Regions from separate parts of the Fictibacillus halophilus genome, predicted to be linked through region 4. Evidence: riboswitches for the same ligand, from Rfam matches in the RefSeq annotation. Region 4 holds a riboswitch; each other region holds the start of a gene.
What was found. A riboswitch is a leader RNA that binds a small molecule or an ion and turns the genes downstream of it on or off. The one in region 4 is predicted to bind thiamine pyrophosphate.
Positions count from the first base shown of each region.

Region 1: linked by a shared signal. The riboswitch ahead of thiT (energy-coupled thiamine transporter ThiT) and the one ahead of thiD (bifunctional hydroxymethylpyrimidine kinase/phosphomethylpyrimidine kinase) in region 4 are both predicted to bind thiamine pyrophosphate.
Region 2: linked by a shared signal. The riboswitch ahead of tenA (thiaminase II) and the one ahead of thiD (bifunctional hydroxymethylpyrimidine kinase/phosphomethylpyrimidine kinase) in region 4 are both predicted to bind thiamine pyrophosphate.
Region 3: linked by a shared signal. The riboswitch ahead of tenI (thiazole tautomerase TenI) and the one ahead of thiD (bifunctional hydroxymethylpyrimidine kinase/phosphomethylpyrimidine kinase) in region 4 are both predicted to bind thiamine pyrophosphate.

Region 1 is NZ_JAEACF010000001.1:1,046,676-1,049,884, forward strand. It holds gene rsgA (ribosome small subunit-dependent GTPase A) at 1-860, shown strand, start outside; gene rpe (ribulose-phosphate 3-epimerase) at 860-1,507, shown strand; TPP riboswitch at 1,528-1,634, shown strand; gene thiT (energy-coupled thiamine transporter ThiT) at 1,723-2,295, shown strand; gene I5J82_RS05555 (thiamine diphosphokinase) at 2,292-2,936, shown strand; gene spoVM (stage V sporulation protein SpoVM) at 3,041-3,121, shown strand.
Region 2 is NZ_JAEACF010000001.1:1,337,809-1,341,017, reverse strand. It holds gene I5J82_RS06980 (ABC transporter ATP-binding protein) at 1-109, opposite strand, end outside; gene I5J82_RS06975 (ECF transporter S component) at 123-704, opposite strand; gene tenA (thiaminase II) at 706-1,410, opposite strand; TPP riboswitch at 1,495-1,602, opposite strand; gene I5J82_RS06965 (manganese-dependent inorganic pyrophosphatase) at 1,736-2,665, opposite strand; gene I5J82_RS06960 (glutamate synthase subunit beta) at 2,773-3,209, opposite strand, start outside.
Region 3 is NZ_JAEACF010000001.1:3,065,371-3,068,579, forward strand. It holds gene thiO (glycine oxidase ThiO) at 1-666, opposite strand, end outside; gene tenI (thiazole tautomerase TenI) at 650-1,270, opposite strand; TPP riboswitch at 1,340-1,446, opposite strand; gene I5J82_RS15685 (hypothetical protein) at 1,600-1,869, shown strand; gene I5J82_RS15690 (stalk domain-containing protein) at 2,107-3,006, opposite strand; gene I5J82_RS15695 (pullulanase X25 domain-containing protein) at 3,142-3,209, opposite strand, start outside.
Region 4 is NZ_JAEACF010000001.1:681,699-684,907, reverse strand. It holds gene thiM (hydroxyethylthiazole kinase) at 1-864, opposite strand, end outside; gene thiD (bifunctional hydroxymethylpyrimidine kinase/phosphomethylpyrimidine kinase) at 851-1,675, opposite strand; TPP riboswitch at 1,762-1,867, opposite strand; gene I5J82_RS03665 (IDEAL domain-containing protein) at 2,236-2,466, shown strand; gene I5J82_RS03660 (DUF4349 domain-containing protein) at 2,598-3,209, opposite strand, start outside.

The sequences.
Region 1 (3,209 bases), 360 kb from region 4:
CCGGTTTTTATTACGTTAAGGAAAATGGTAAGTCTGAAGTTTTCCAATGCAGAGGAAGAGGAAATTTCCGCAAAAAGAAAGTAAATCCGTTGGTAGGGGACTGGGTAGAATACGAGTCAAGCAATATAACAGATGGATACATTCTTGATGTGAAGGAACGCAGAAACGAATTAGTTCGTCCTCCTATCGCGAACGTAGACCAAGCTATTCTTGTTTTTTCAGCTACTGAACCTGATTTTAGCACGCTTTTATTAGACCGTTTCCTTGTTCACATCGAAGCGAACGATATTTTGCCTGTTATTTGTATCTCGAAAATGGACCTTATACAGAAAGCTGATGATATTGAGGAGATCAACCATTATATTGAGGCGTACAAAACACTAGGTTACGAAGTCATTCCAACTTCGACGAAAACAGATGATAGCCTTGAAATGTTTTATCCGCTTTTCAAGGATAAAGTTACCGTCTTTGCAGGGCAGTCTGGTGTAGGTAAGTCTTCCCTTTTAAATGCGATCAATCCAGAGTTAATGCTTGAAACAAACGAGATCTCAAGCCATTTAGGCCGAGGGAAGCACACGACTCGTCATGTGGAACTCATTCTTTTCGGTAATGGGTTAGTTGCTGATACACCTGGGTTTAGCTCGTTAGACTTCTTAAACATTGAGGCAGAAGATTTATCGATGTACTTTCCAGAGATGAATGAGCTTCGAGGAGATTGCAAGTTCAGAGGCTGCTCACATACGTCAGAACCAAAATGTGCAGTTAAAAAGGGAGTAGAGGATGGAGTCGTTCCAGAGTTCCGCTATGACCATTACGTAAGCTTTTTACAAGAAATTAAAGATCAAAAACGGAGGTACTGATGATTAAAATAGCTCCTTCCATTCTGTCGGCTGACTTCTCCAGGTTAGGCGATGATATAAAAGCTGTAGAAGAAGCAGGTGCGGATTATATTCATGTCGATGTGATGGATGGTCATTTCGTACCAAACATCACGATTGGACCGCTTGTTGTTCAGGCGATTCGCCCTGTAACGAAACTTCCATTAGATGTACATCTAATGATAGAAAATCCAGATCGATACATTGAAGAATTTGCAAAAGCAGGTGCTGATATTATTTCTGTGCATGTAGAAGCATCACCACATCTTCATCGAACGGTGCAACTGATTAAACAACATGGAGTAAAAGCTGGTGTGGTTATTAATCCAGCTACTTCAGTAGACTCTATCAGACATATACTTCAAGATGTTGACCTTGTATTGTTAATGACCGTTAATCCTGGATTTGGTGGACAAGCGTTCATTGAGAGTGTAGTGCCCAAGATCAAAGAAGTATCCGATCTAGTTAAAACTCAAGGATTGAATGTTGAAATTGAAGTTGATGGTGGAGTGAATCCTGAAACGGCTCGTCTTTGTGTCGAGGCTGGTGCGAATGTATTAGTTGCTGGATCTGCCATTTATGGGAAGAAAGATTTAAAGGATGCAATAGCAGCCATTCGTGGTGTATAATTAATTGAAAAAATAAAATAAGCAACCACAGGGGGAGTCCTTTAAAGGGCTGAGAGGGGAGTGTTCTCCCGACCCTTTGAACCTGAAGCTGGATCATACCTGCGTAGGGATGTGGAGTCGTATGACTTTTTGAATGTAAAACTCAAAAGCAACCGAGCTCACATGCCGGTTGCTTTTTTTGTTTTTATTCTAACGACATACTAGGGGGAGTATTAATGAACAATGGTAAAGTACTATTAATGGCTGAAATTGCGATTATGGCTGCACTTTCACTCATTTTAGGATTGATCAGCTTCAAAGGGATTTGGCCACAAGGTGGATCGGTGTCTCTCGAAATGGTTCCTATTTTTCTTTTAGCATTTAGAAGAGGTTTAAAAGCAGGGGTTTTTACCGGATTAGTCGTTGGGTTGTTACAACTTCTTATCAATCCTCAAATTTATTATTTTGCACAAGTCATACTTGATTATCCGCTTGCATTTGCTTTAGCGGGAGTAGCAGGTGCATTCGCACCATCACTTGCTCAAAATAGATCAAAAAGAACAGCTTTAATGGTTCTAGGGATTTTTGTAGGATGTACGTTAAGGTTAATTTCGCATGTATTATCTGGTGTTATTTTCTTTAGTGAATTTGCTCCAAAAGAAATGAATGTTTGGCTTTATTCGTTCTTATACAATGGATCATTTATGGTTGTTATTTTTGCGATTACGGCGCTAGTTGTCATTCTATTAACGAATACAGCACCGAAACTACTACATGCCGCACGTAATGGTCATCACCAAGCAGCATGAAGATAAACATCGTCGCAGGTGGTCCTGAACATCTGATCCCTGATCTAAAGCCCTATGATCTCAAAAGGAATCACATTTGGATCGGTGTCGACAGAGGAACGCTCTTTCTATTAAAAAATGGCATCTTCCCTCAGCATGCATTTGGCGATTTTGATTCTGTTTCTGATGATGAGAAAAAAATTATTTTAGACTCATCCATAAAAGTGAACAAATATCAATCTGAAAAAGATGCTACAGACATGGAGCTCGCACTAGAGTGGGCGTTGGAACAGAACCCGGAACAAATACTCATATTTGGTGCTACTGGTGGAAGATTAGATCATGAATTGATGAACATCCAATTATTATATCGATCTCTGAGAGTACGTACAGACGTTAAAATTATTGATAACAGAAATGAAATCTCTCTACATTTACCGGGATGTTATGATATTGAGCAGGATCATCGATATTCATACATCTCGTTTCTAGCTCAAAGTGAAGAAGTGACAGGCATAACTTTAGAGGGATTTAAATATCCGTTAGAACAAGCTAAGCTTCAGGCTGGATCATCATTATGTGTTTCCAATGAGCTTGTAAATAAAAGTGGTACTTATTCTTTTGACTCCGGCATAATATTGATGGTAAAGAGCCGTGATTAAAAAATCACGGAATACAGGCCCCCAAAGCACCTTTTTATAAAAAGGGGAATAAAGTATTTATGTTTAGCTCTTATCATTTTTTATGGGCCTGGAGGAGGGGTAAGATGAAATTTTATACCATTAAACTTCCTAAATTCTTGGGAGGCTTCGTACGTGCCGTCTTAGGTTCTTTCAAAAAAGGATAACAAACAAAAAAAGCGCTTGTGCGCTTTTTTTGTTTGGTTTTATGAATGATAATAAAATACTGTCTAGTTTTTAAAATTTACTGTCCGG
Region 2 (3,209 bases), 660 kb from region 4:
GAAGCACTTTTTCACCACGATTAAAAGACAAACTCAAATCTTTAAACAGCATTTCCGATTCACCTGGAAACTTTAATCTTAAATTCTTAACAGATGTTATACTTGTCATCTAACCACCTCTGTTATTGATTTAATGCGTCATGATCCTTTTTTGACGAAGATCGTACTAAATTCGTCACACCTGTAGCTTCTAAAGCTTTTACGATAGAAACGGCAAACAACCCTGTAAATAATATAGAACCGATTAATCTAAAAACGATAAATAAGGTAAGGTTCCATGTTGAAAGATCCCCAATATATCCCTTGTAAAAGTCCATGATTAAAGATCCTGCACATGAACTTAACGCTGCGAGCGAAATGACAAAAAGGTCAAACCGTTTATAGCCAAATGCGAACAGGATAAATTCTGCAAACAATCCTTGAATGAGTCCGTATAGTAACACTTCAAGTCCAAACTCAGAACCCATTAAAAATTCTCCAGAAGAGGCAGCGATTTCCGCTAATAGTGCAACTCCAGGTTTACGAATAATTAAAAACGCAACCGTCGCTGCCATGAACCACATCCCATATATCAACTGATCGATGTGTAGACCAATTGGTTTAACAGCATAATAAAGAGGTCCCCAAATCTTATACAAGATACCAAATGCAATAGAGATGACTACCGTTACAAGGATATCCGTTAACTTTAACCCTTTTTGCATTCTACCCTTCACTCCCGATCGTGGCTGGATTCAGACTGAATGGAATCGGCCATTTTTCCAATGTATAAGCCATCTCCCAAAAAGAATATTCGTACTGACAACTGATTAAGAAATGTTGAATCATTTTGCTTTTTTCCTGGTCACTTGCGTTTTCAGCCAATTGATTCAATCTATCGATCTGTTCATTTACCAGTTCTGAGAACCATTCACCGCCATATGCAGCGATCCACTCCTGATAGATCGGCTCTTGTGGTTTTGCTCCTTTAAACGTTTCACCTATTTCTTGATAGATCCAATAACATGGTAGAATGGCAGCGATAATTTCTCCTAAGCTTCCAGACTCTGCCACTCGGTAAAGGTGTGATGTATAATGATAAGCAGTTGGAGCGGGTTCAAAACTTGTCAGTTCTTTCTCTGTCACCCCCAACTGTTTCATAAACGTCTCATGAAGTCCTAACTCAGCGTCACTAGTACCTTGTGCATGTACCGCCATCCTAGAAGTCGTATACAAATCCTCAGCTCTTGCAGCGCCCATCGCTTGTATTCTTGCAAAATGAGATAAGTAATATGAATCTTGTAAAACGTAGTATCTGAAGCATTCTAATGAAAGGTCACCATCTGCAATTCCTCTTACAAATGGATGTTGAAGGTTTGCTTCCCAAATAGAAGCGGCTCTTTCTCGTAAAATATCGGTAAATGTGTTCATATGAATCCTCCTTGTTTTATCCAACAAAAAAACCACTCTCAGCTAAGAAAGTGGTTGTATTTGGAGAATTCAAGAAATAAATAAGACTCCGCAACACCACTTCCCTACGCTGGTATAATCCAGATCAGGTTCTAAGAGTCTCAAAGTTACACTTTGATCTCAGCCTTATAAAAGGCACCCCTAGTGGTTCGTTTTTATGTAGTTGGTTTCTGTCTTAAATGATAGCAGTCTCATTTAGATTGTCAACTGTTTTTAAGAAGCACGACATTTATATAGCAAAGAAAGGGCAAAGCCTTAGTATGGCTTTACCCTTTAGAATCTTCATTTATTTGCTCATCGCTTCTGTTAAAACAGGCACGATTTGTTTTTTACGAGAAACAACACCTTTAAGAACTGCTGTATTGTTTTCTAATTTAACGTTATATGCTTCTTCAACAGATTGTGATCTCTTACCAAGAGCTAAGGCTGTAGAGTCATTTGTTAAAATATCGGTTACAACAAACATAAATAGGTCTAGACCTTTGTCAGCAATAACTTTAGTGATCGCTGATTCCAAGTCTTCTTGATGTTGTAATACATCGCTAGCATCAACCGTATTTACTTGAGCAACTTCAATTTTGTTTTCTCCAATGTTAAATTCTTTAGCATCAAGTGAAATCAATTCTTCAACTGATTTATCACTTAGGTCTGCACCTGCTTTTAGCATTTCTAAACCGTACTTTTCCGCATCTACTCCAGCAATTTCAGCAAGCTCGCGTGCCGCGGCAACATCTTCTTCTGTACAAGTAGGCGATTTAAACAACAAAGAGTCAGAAATAATTGCAGAAAGCATAAGTCCTGCAATGTTTTTCTCAACTTGAATACCTTTCTCTTTGTACATCTTGTTTAAGATTGTAGCTGTACAGCCAACAGGTTCAGCACGATAGTATAAAGGGTCGCTTGTTTCAAAGTTCGCGATACGATGATGATCAATAACCTCTAATACTCTTACTTTATCAATGTCATTTGCACTTTGTTGACGTTCGTTATGATCAACTAAAATAACTGCGTTTGTTTCAGCAGAGACATGTTCAACTAAACGTGGAGTCTCAGCTTTAAAATAATCTAAAGCATATTGTGTTTCACCGTTAATTTCACCTAAGCGAATAGCTTCTACATTTTGTCCTAATTTAGACTTTAAGTCAGCGTAAACGAGTGCTGATGTAATCGTGTCAGTATCTGGATTTTTGTGTCCAAAAATAAGTACTTTTTCCATGCGTCTACTCCTTATAAATAAAAGAATTGTTTTTTAGCCTAAGCCTTATTTTATCATATATATAAAGCTTTTGGCTTTTGGAGTTTATTGTAGCATGGAAAAAAGCCTTAAGGCAAAACCGTACTTCCCATCAACGATAGATCAACTTGACGTGCACAATCACGTCCTTCTTGAATCGCCCAAACGATTAAACTTTGACCGCGCCTAGAGTCACCTGCTGCAAATACTCCATCTACATTTGTTCTATAATCACCATGTTTAGCATTGACTTTGTTGTGTTTGATTTCCACGCCAAATTCTTTTAAGACTGGCAGTTCTGTCCCTTCAAAACCAATAGCGATGAAAACAAGATCTGCTGGCCAGATCTTCTCAGATCCCGGAATTTCTTCAAAAACCATATTCCCGGCATCATCAGATGTTCGTTTCATTTGAATCGTGTGAAGTTCTTTTAGACGACCGCTTTCATCTGATACTATTTTTTTTGTTTGGACAGAATACTCTCTTGGATCATGACCATATTGAGCAGTTGCTTCTTCATAAGCAT
Region 3 (3,209 bases), 2.4 Mb from region 4:
CACCATTTTTAGTGAAGGTTCTAGATCAGAGCTCCACACCCCACCAGCTACTATGACGGAATCAGCATGAAACGTTTCTTTCGTTGTTATGACACCTGTCACCCTGTTGCCAGTTTGAAGAAGCTGAACCACTTCCGTATGCTCTTTTATCTCGGCACCGAGAATCTCTGCGGACTGATATAGGGCTCGAGTAAGCTTAACTGGTGACACTTGACCATCTTTTTCAAAATAGAGAGCTCCCTTTACAAGTGGCGACAACGCAGGTTCTTTCCTAAGCAGGTCGTGTGCTGGAAGCCAAAAAACTGCTTCACCTTGATCTTGACGCTTGGCCGCTTCTCTTTTTAGTTCATCCGCTTCTTCCTCTGTAAACGCCAGTTCATAGATTCCTTTTTGAATGAGTTCGATGTCTATCCCGCAAACGTTGAAAAGCTCCTGTGATAGAGAGCTGAAGGAATCCCGACTTTCTTTTGCCAAGGAATAGAGTGGATGGTCGGTCTTAAACTCCATCTCAGCTCCGAGCATGCCGGCTGCAGCACTAGACGCCTTACTTCCTATGGTTTCTTTTTCAAGAAGCAGCATACGTTTGTTTTGTTTACAAAGCTCATAGGCGATGGAACAGCCGATCACGCCGCCTCCAATAATGATGGCATCATACGTTGTGCGCATCCCACACCTCCAGTTGTTGTTTGTACAGTTTTACAGCTTGTAGTGGTGATTTTGCTTCTAAAATACCTGACATGACGGCGATTCCAGATGCACCTGTTTTAATGACATTCCGTACGTTTTCTGATGTGATGCCTCCGATCGCGATGACCGGAAGTGTAGTTTGATCCACTACACGTTGAAGCTGATCTAACCCTCTTGGCTCCGCATTACGTTTGGAAGCCGTCTTAAAAATATGACCATACATGATGAAGTCGGCGCCGCTTTGTTCAGCATCCTGTGCTTCTGAAACAGAATGAACAGAGCAGCCCATCACCATTTCAGGCAGAGCTCTTCGCACTTGTGACACATCTAAACTGTGATGTGCCAGCTGAACACCTTTTACGCCTGTGCAAAGTGCTACATCCACTCGATCATTTACAATAATTTTAGTGGAAGGCACTCCTGCTTTCTGAAGACGTTCGATAAGATGACTGACTTCTTTGGCAGACTTTGTTTTTTCCCGTACATGCAACATCGTCATATACGGATGAATGCTTTCCGCTATAGTTACTAACTCATCAACACTTTGCCTGCCCGTGGTAATCACATGAAGCTGTTTTTCCACAATAAAAAACCACCTCCTTTATGTAGCAAAGAGGTGGTTTCACAGTTTTAAGAAAAATGGCAAGTTTATCTGATCCACACACCACTTCCCTACGCTGGTTCTAACCAAATCAGGTTCCAAGGGTCTTAAAGTTCACTCTAATCTCAGCCTTAACAAAGGCACCCCTAGTAGTAATGATTATTTAATTTTCTATAAGACTAGTTTAACGTTTAAGGGCTTTCATAACAACCAGTGAGTTATATTAATACATTTATTATCACCTTTCATGTCTAATTGTCGCTCACCTAGGGAATACCATTTACATGAATTAAATGAGGAGTGTGGTGTGAATGAAGTATTTTATCAACGTTAACAAAAGTGTAGAAGAAGAGTATGGAAAGATGTTTGTTTATGATCCTGAACGCAACAAGGAGAACGAAGACGAGCTAGAAGTGTTGAACAATCTTGACGAACAAGACAAAGGAAAACCTTATATTTTTCCGAAAAGCTTCTTGTTAGAGGTTTCGGCTGAGGATTATAAGAGGTATGCTGAGGCAAAAAGAAATAATAAAGATCTGAAATCAGTTACTGAGGCTATATTAGAAAGGTATAAAAGATAAGAGCTACCGAATTAAGTAGTTCTTTTTGCTCTATGAGTCAAAATCTCATTCCTATGAGTCTAAACTAGGTTTCTATGGGTCTAACTCGCCAATCTATGAGTCAAAATAGATGTTCGATGAGTCCTGCTTCATTCTATGAGTCAAAATCCAAGCTTTATGGGTCTAAGCTAAAACTCTTTGGGTCATTCCCCCATTTCCCCACTCAAAAAGGATGCCTCATCATGAGGCACCCCTTTTTTACGGACGAATAAACATCTGTGTCCAATATGTCTTGTATCCTGTTGTACCTTTTATATAACCCACACCAATTTGTGAGAAGTTATCACTTAAAATGTTTGCTTTGTGACCTGGGCTATTTATCCAACCTGTCATAACGGCACTTGTTGTCGTATAACCAGCAGCAATATTTTCTCCTGCAGAAGTATACGTGATACCAAACTGTTTCATCATATCAAACGGTGAGCCATATGTTGGAGACGTGTGGTCAAAATAGTTTTTTACGAGCATATCCCTAGATTTTTCTCTTGCTACATTGCTCAATGTAGGGTTTAAAGATAACTCTTTCTTGCCGTTATTTAAACGATATTTATTAACAGAAAAAAACGTTTCAAGTTCATACACATTTTGCTTACTAATTGTTCCAGTAGATAAGTGAGTTTTATATGTTGGATCGGTTAGATGAAGTGATCCTGTTTCTTTATAAGTTGCTGTATTTGAACTTTCATCCCAAGTTACATCAAATCCGTATGCTTCCCCAACTAAACGGAGGGGTATGTATGTACGATTATTAATAATAGCTGGTTTAACATCAGATTGCTGAATATAGAATTTATTACTAAATTGTTTTTCTAAAAATGGTGAATGAATGTTGATAGCAAGCTTAGCCGTTGTTCCAGCCTTTGATAATTGCGAGGTAACCATGTTTGTTGATGAATTCCATTTTACTTCAGCGTTCATTGATTCAAAAACCGGTCTGAGCGGAACTAACAATCTATTGTTTTTCACAATAGGTTTCTCATCTGGAAAAACAACACTATTATTTCCAATTTTCACATTAAATGATTCCGCAGATACGTCTGCGCTATTAATTCCTAGGACTAATAGACCTGTAGCAAGTAGACTCACAAAATACTTCATACTCTTACCCCCTCTAAAATCATATATGAATATAGCATATTTTTTCTTAAGTAAATCTTTAAAACTAAAACAGTAAAGAAAATGTAATCTAAGGAAAAAGATGCCACTCCCCAAGAGAAGCAGCACCCTATCAAACTAATTCTTATTAATCGTCATCAAGATATCCTTCGTGTTCTTACCAATCGCTCCACCGTCATTTTTGA
Region 4 (3,209 bases):
GTGGATGGATCCATGAAATATTTCATGGGTAGACTCTAAACAATAGAGCTGGTCCAGAAGATTCTGTTGAAAACTTCCAGGTCCTTTGGCAGTTTTTACTGCCTCTTCAGCCGCTTTAGTGAGCATTAATAGCGCTAAAGCTGTTCTTTCAAGAACTGTTAGGTCTATTCTTTCTCTTGTAACTTCTTGTTTCATATTCGCTTGATATAGAGCTACCATTGAGGTGGCAAAACACCCTGTTCCTGTAACATACGAAAGCATAGGGTCTCCATGAGAAAGCACGATCGCTTTTTCACCATCTGAAATAATATCCTTACTTCCTGTCATTGCGATAAGACAGCCTGTTTGCTTCGCTGCAGCCTCTGCAAGCTTAATCAAATCATCTTCCGAAGTGGTCAGATCACCATCCACTCCTTTTCCTTCCCATGCGCCTTCAGCTAGAAACTGCATCTCAGCAGCGTTCCCGCAAATTGTCAGAATTGTTCGGGGTCTGACCCCCTTCAATTCTGAATATTCTAACAACAACTTCTTGACAAGCTGCTGCCTGAATGATGATAATCCTACTCCCACTGGATCGAGCACAACTGGTACTTCGGCAAGTATCGCTTTTCGTAAAGCGAGTATCATAGATTTCGCTGATGCTTCATCGATTGTCCCAATGTTTAGCACTAAAGCATCGGCTACCCCTACAGCTTCTTCAACTTCACATGCGTCATGCACCATCATCGGACTTCCTCCTGCAGAAAGGACCCCATTGGCAAGAAAGTTCATGGTTACGTTGTTCGTAATATGATGAACGAGTGGCTTTTCTTCTCTAATCTGTGAAACAAACATTTTCCATTCCTGTATTCTAGTATTGTTCATGTGCAATCCTCCTATAGGCAAAATGATTGACCGGTCCATGGCCCGAACCAACATCGATTCCATGTTCAATTGCAGTTTGTATATATTTCTTAGCATTCACTATCGCACTTTCTGGTTTTCTCCCATATGCAAGTTCAGCTGCCAAAGCTGCTGAAAACGTACAGCCTGTTCCGTGTGTATTTTTCGTTTGGATCCGCTTCTCTATAAGTTCAAACATCTCTATGCCATTAAAAACTAGATCTGTTACAAAATCACCGTTTCCAAAATGTCCGCCCTTTACTACAACATGATCAGCACCAGCGTCAAACAAGACTCTCGCCGCTTCTTCTCTTGCCTCTGGGCTGTTTATCTCTATACCTGTTAGCGCTTCTGCTTCCGGAATGTTAGGTGTGACTATTTTTGCGAGTTGGAGCATACATGTTTTCATAGCATGGAGTGCTTCCTCACCTAACAACGTTGCACCCCCTTTTGCGACCATAACAGGATCCACCACTACGTTTTCCCATGCGAATTTTCTTATCATATAAGCTGTTCTCTCAATATACTCACCTGAAAAAAGCATGCCTGTCTTAATGGCATCAGGTGTCAAGTCACTAGCTATAGACGCTAACTGAGCTTCCAACCCTTCAATTGAAACCGGAAATACCCCTTGGACACCAGTCGTGTTCTGTGCAGTGACGGCGGTAAGAACCGACATACCATATACACCTAATTCCTGAAATGTCTTTAAATCGGCCTGAATGCCTGCGCCACCTCCACTATCTGATCCTGCGATCGTAAGTGCTTTACTCACCTTAATAAGTTGTCCCATATACTCATACCTCCTAGTTGTCTATGCAAAAAAGCCACCCGCTAATTAGCGGGTGGCTTTACATTTCAAATCATAAAGGAAACTTTTATTCATCCACACCGCTTCCCTACGCCAGTATGAACTGGATCAGGTTCAAAGGGTCAAAGGTCACAACCTTCTCTCAGCTTAAAATAAGCACCCCTAGCGAAATAACATTATTGAGTTAACACAATCCTACTCATACATAAACAATAATGTCAATATTTTTTAGGTTACGTGTTTCAAAAAGTTTAACCCTCTTTAAATACGGGGAAATAATAACTAACACACTATTACAACATAAAAAACATAGAAATTAAACAATTGTAACAAAAAGATGCAACCAGAAATAAAGATGACAAATCATTAACATTTTTACCAGAAGGTGGTGAAAACAGGGTACTTTAGAAGCAATAAAGAAATTTTTTCTGAATTTTCAAACAAAATGGTTGTCATTAAGCATCTTGCTCAGTATACTAGTAGAAACCTAGAAACATAAAAGGTTAATTGGATAGGGAGATAATTTTAAGGAGGGAAACAGGATGAAAGACAAAAACGCTTCTTTTAACAAGAACCAAAATGAAATGGTGCAATACAAACAACAAAAAAGAGACCCATTTGCCTTCAGCCTTATTGCCCAAATGGTATTAGATGAGGCCCTTCACAATTATTACAAAGAGTATTATGAGAGAGAAATTGACATTGCCTTGGATACAAAAGATAAAGAACGATTTATGAGATTAAGCGCAGAATACAAAGCGTTTCTCAGTTAGCGCTTTTAAACGGCACTCCACTTAAAAAGGTGCCGTAAAAGCCAAAACACCCTTTCAGCAAACGGATCAACAATCCGTGCTGCAGAGGGTGTTTCTGACGTCCCAGTTACTGACAGGTTAAAACATGTGTTCTAAGTCAAAGATGTCGGTGATTCCGGCTTTTTCTTTTGTTCTTTTTTACGTTTAAGCCACCACACATAAAGCACAATTGCTACGATTAGCCATATCGGTGCTAATCCCAATAGACTCACCACAATTAACGAGATCGCAGACATTAAAAAGTTCACCGTATCCATAAAAAGAACCTTCGTTTTTGCCCACGTATTTAACCCTTCTGTTTGAAGTTCTTGCGCTTTTAAATTCTTTACTTCGAATTGTATCGTAACGGTTGAATAATCACTTTGATTTTTTAGAAAGTTCAAACGTCCCTCTACCTGCTCTATCTCTTCCTGCACTGCAGCAAGGTCAGCTGATATCTTCAATAAGTCTTCTGTTTTCTGTGCCTCCTTCATAAAAGCCTCAAGACGTTCTCTTACTTGTTGTTTGGCTTTCAAGCGTGAAGACAGGTCCACGTATTCTTCTGTAACATCTTCTCCACGAACATTTTCGTGTGGGGTACCTTTACTTAAACTTCGAACATCATCTAAAAAGAGACGAAAACTTTTCATTGGAACACGAACAACCATCACACCAGATTCATAACCCTTTTCACCTGTACTCGTGTTCGACTCCACCATATATCC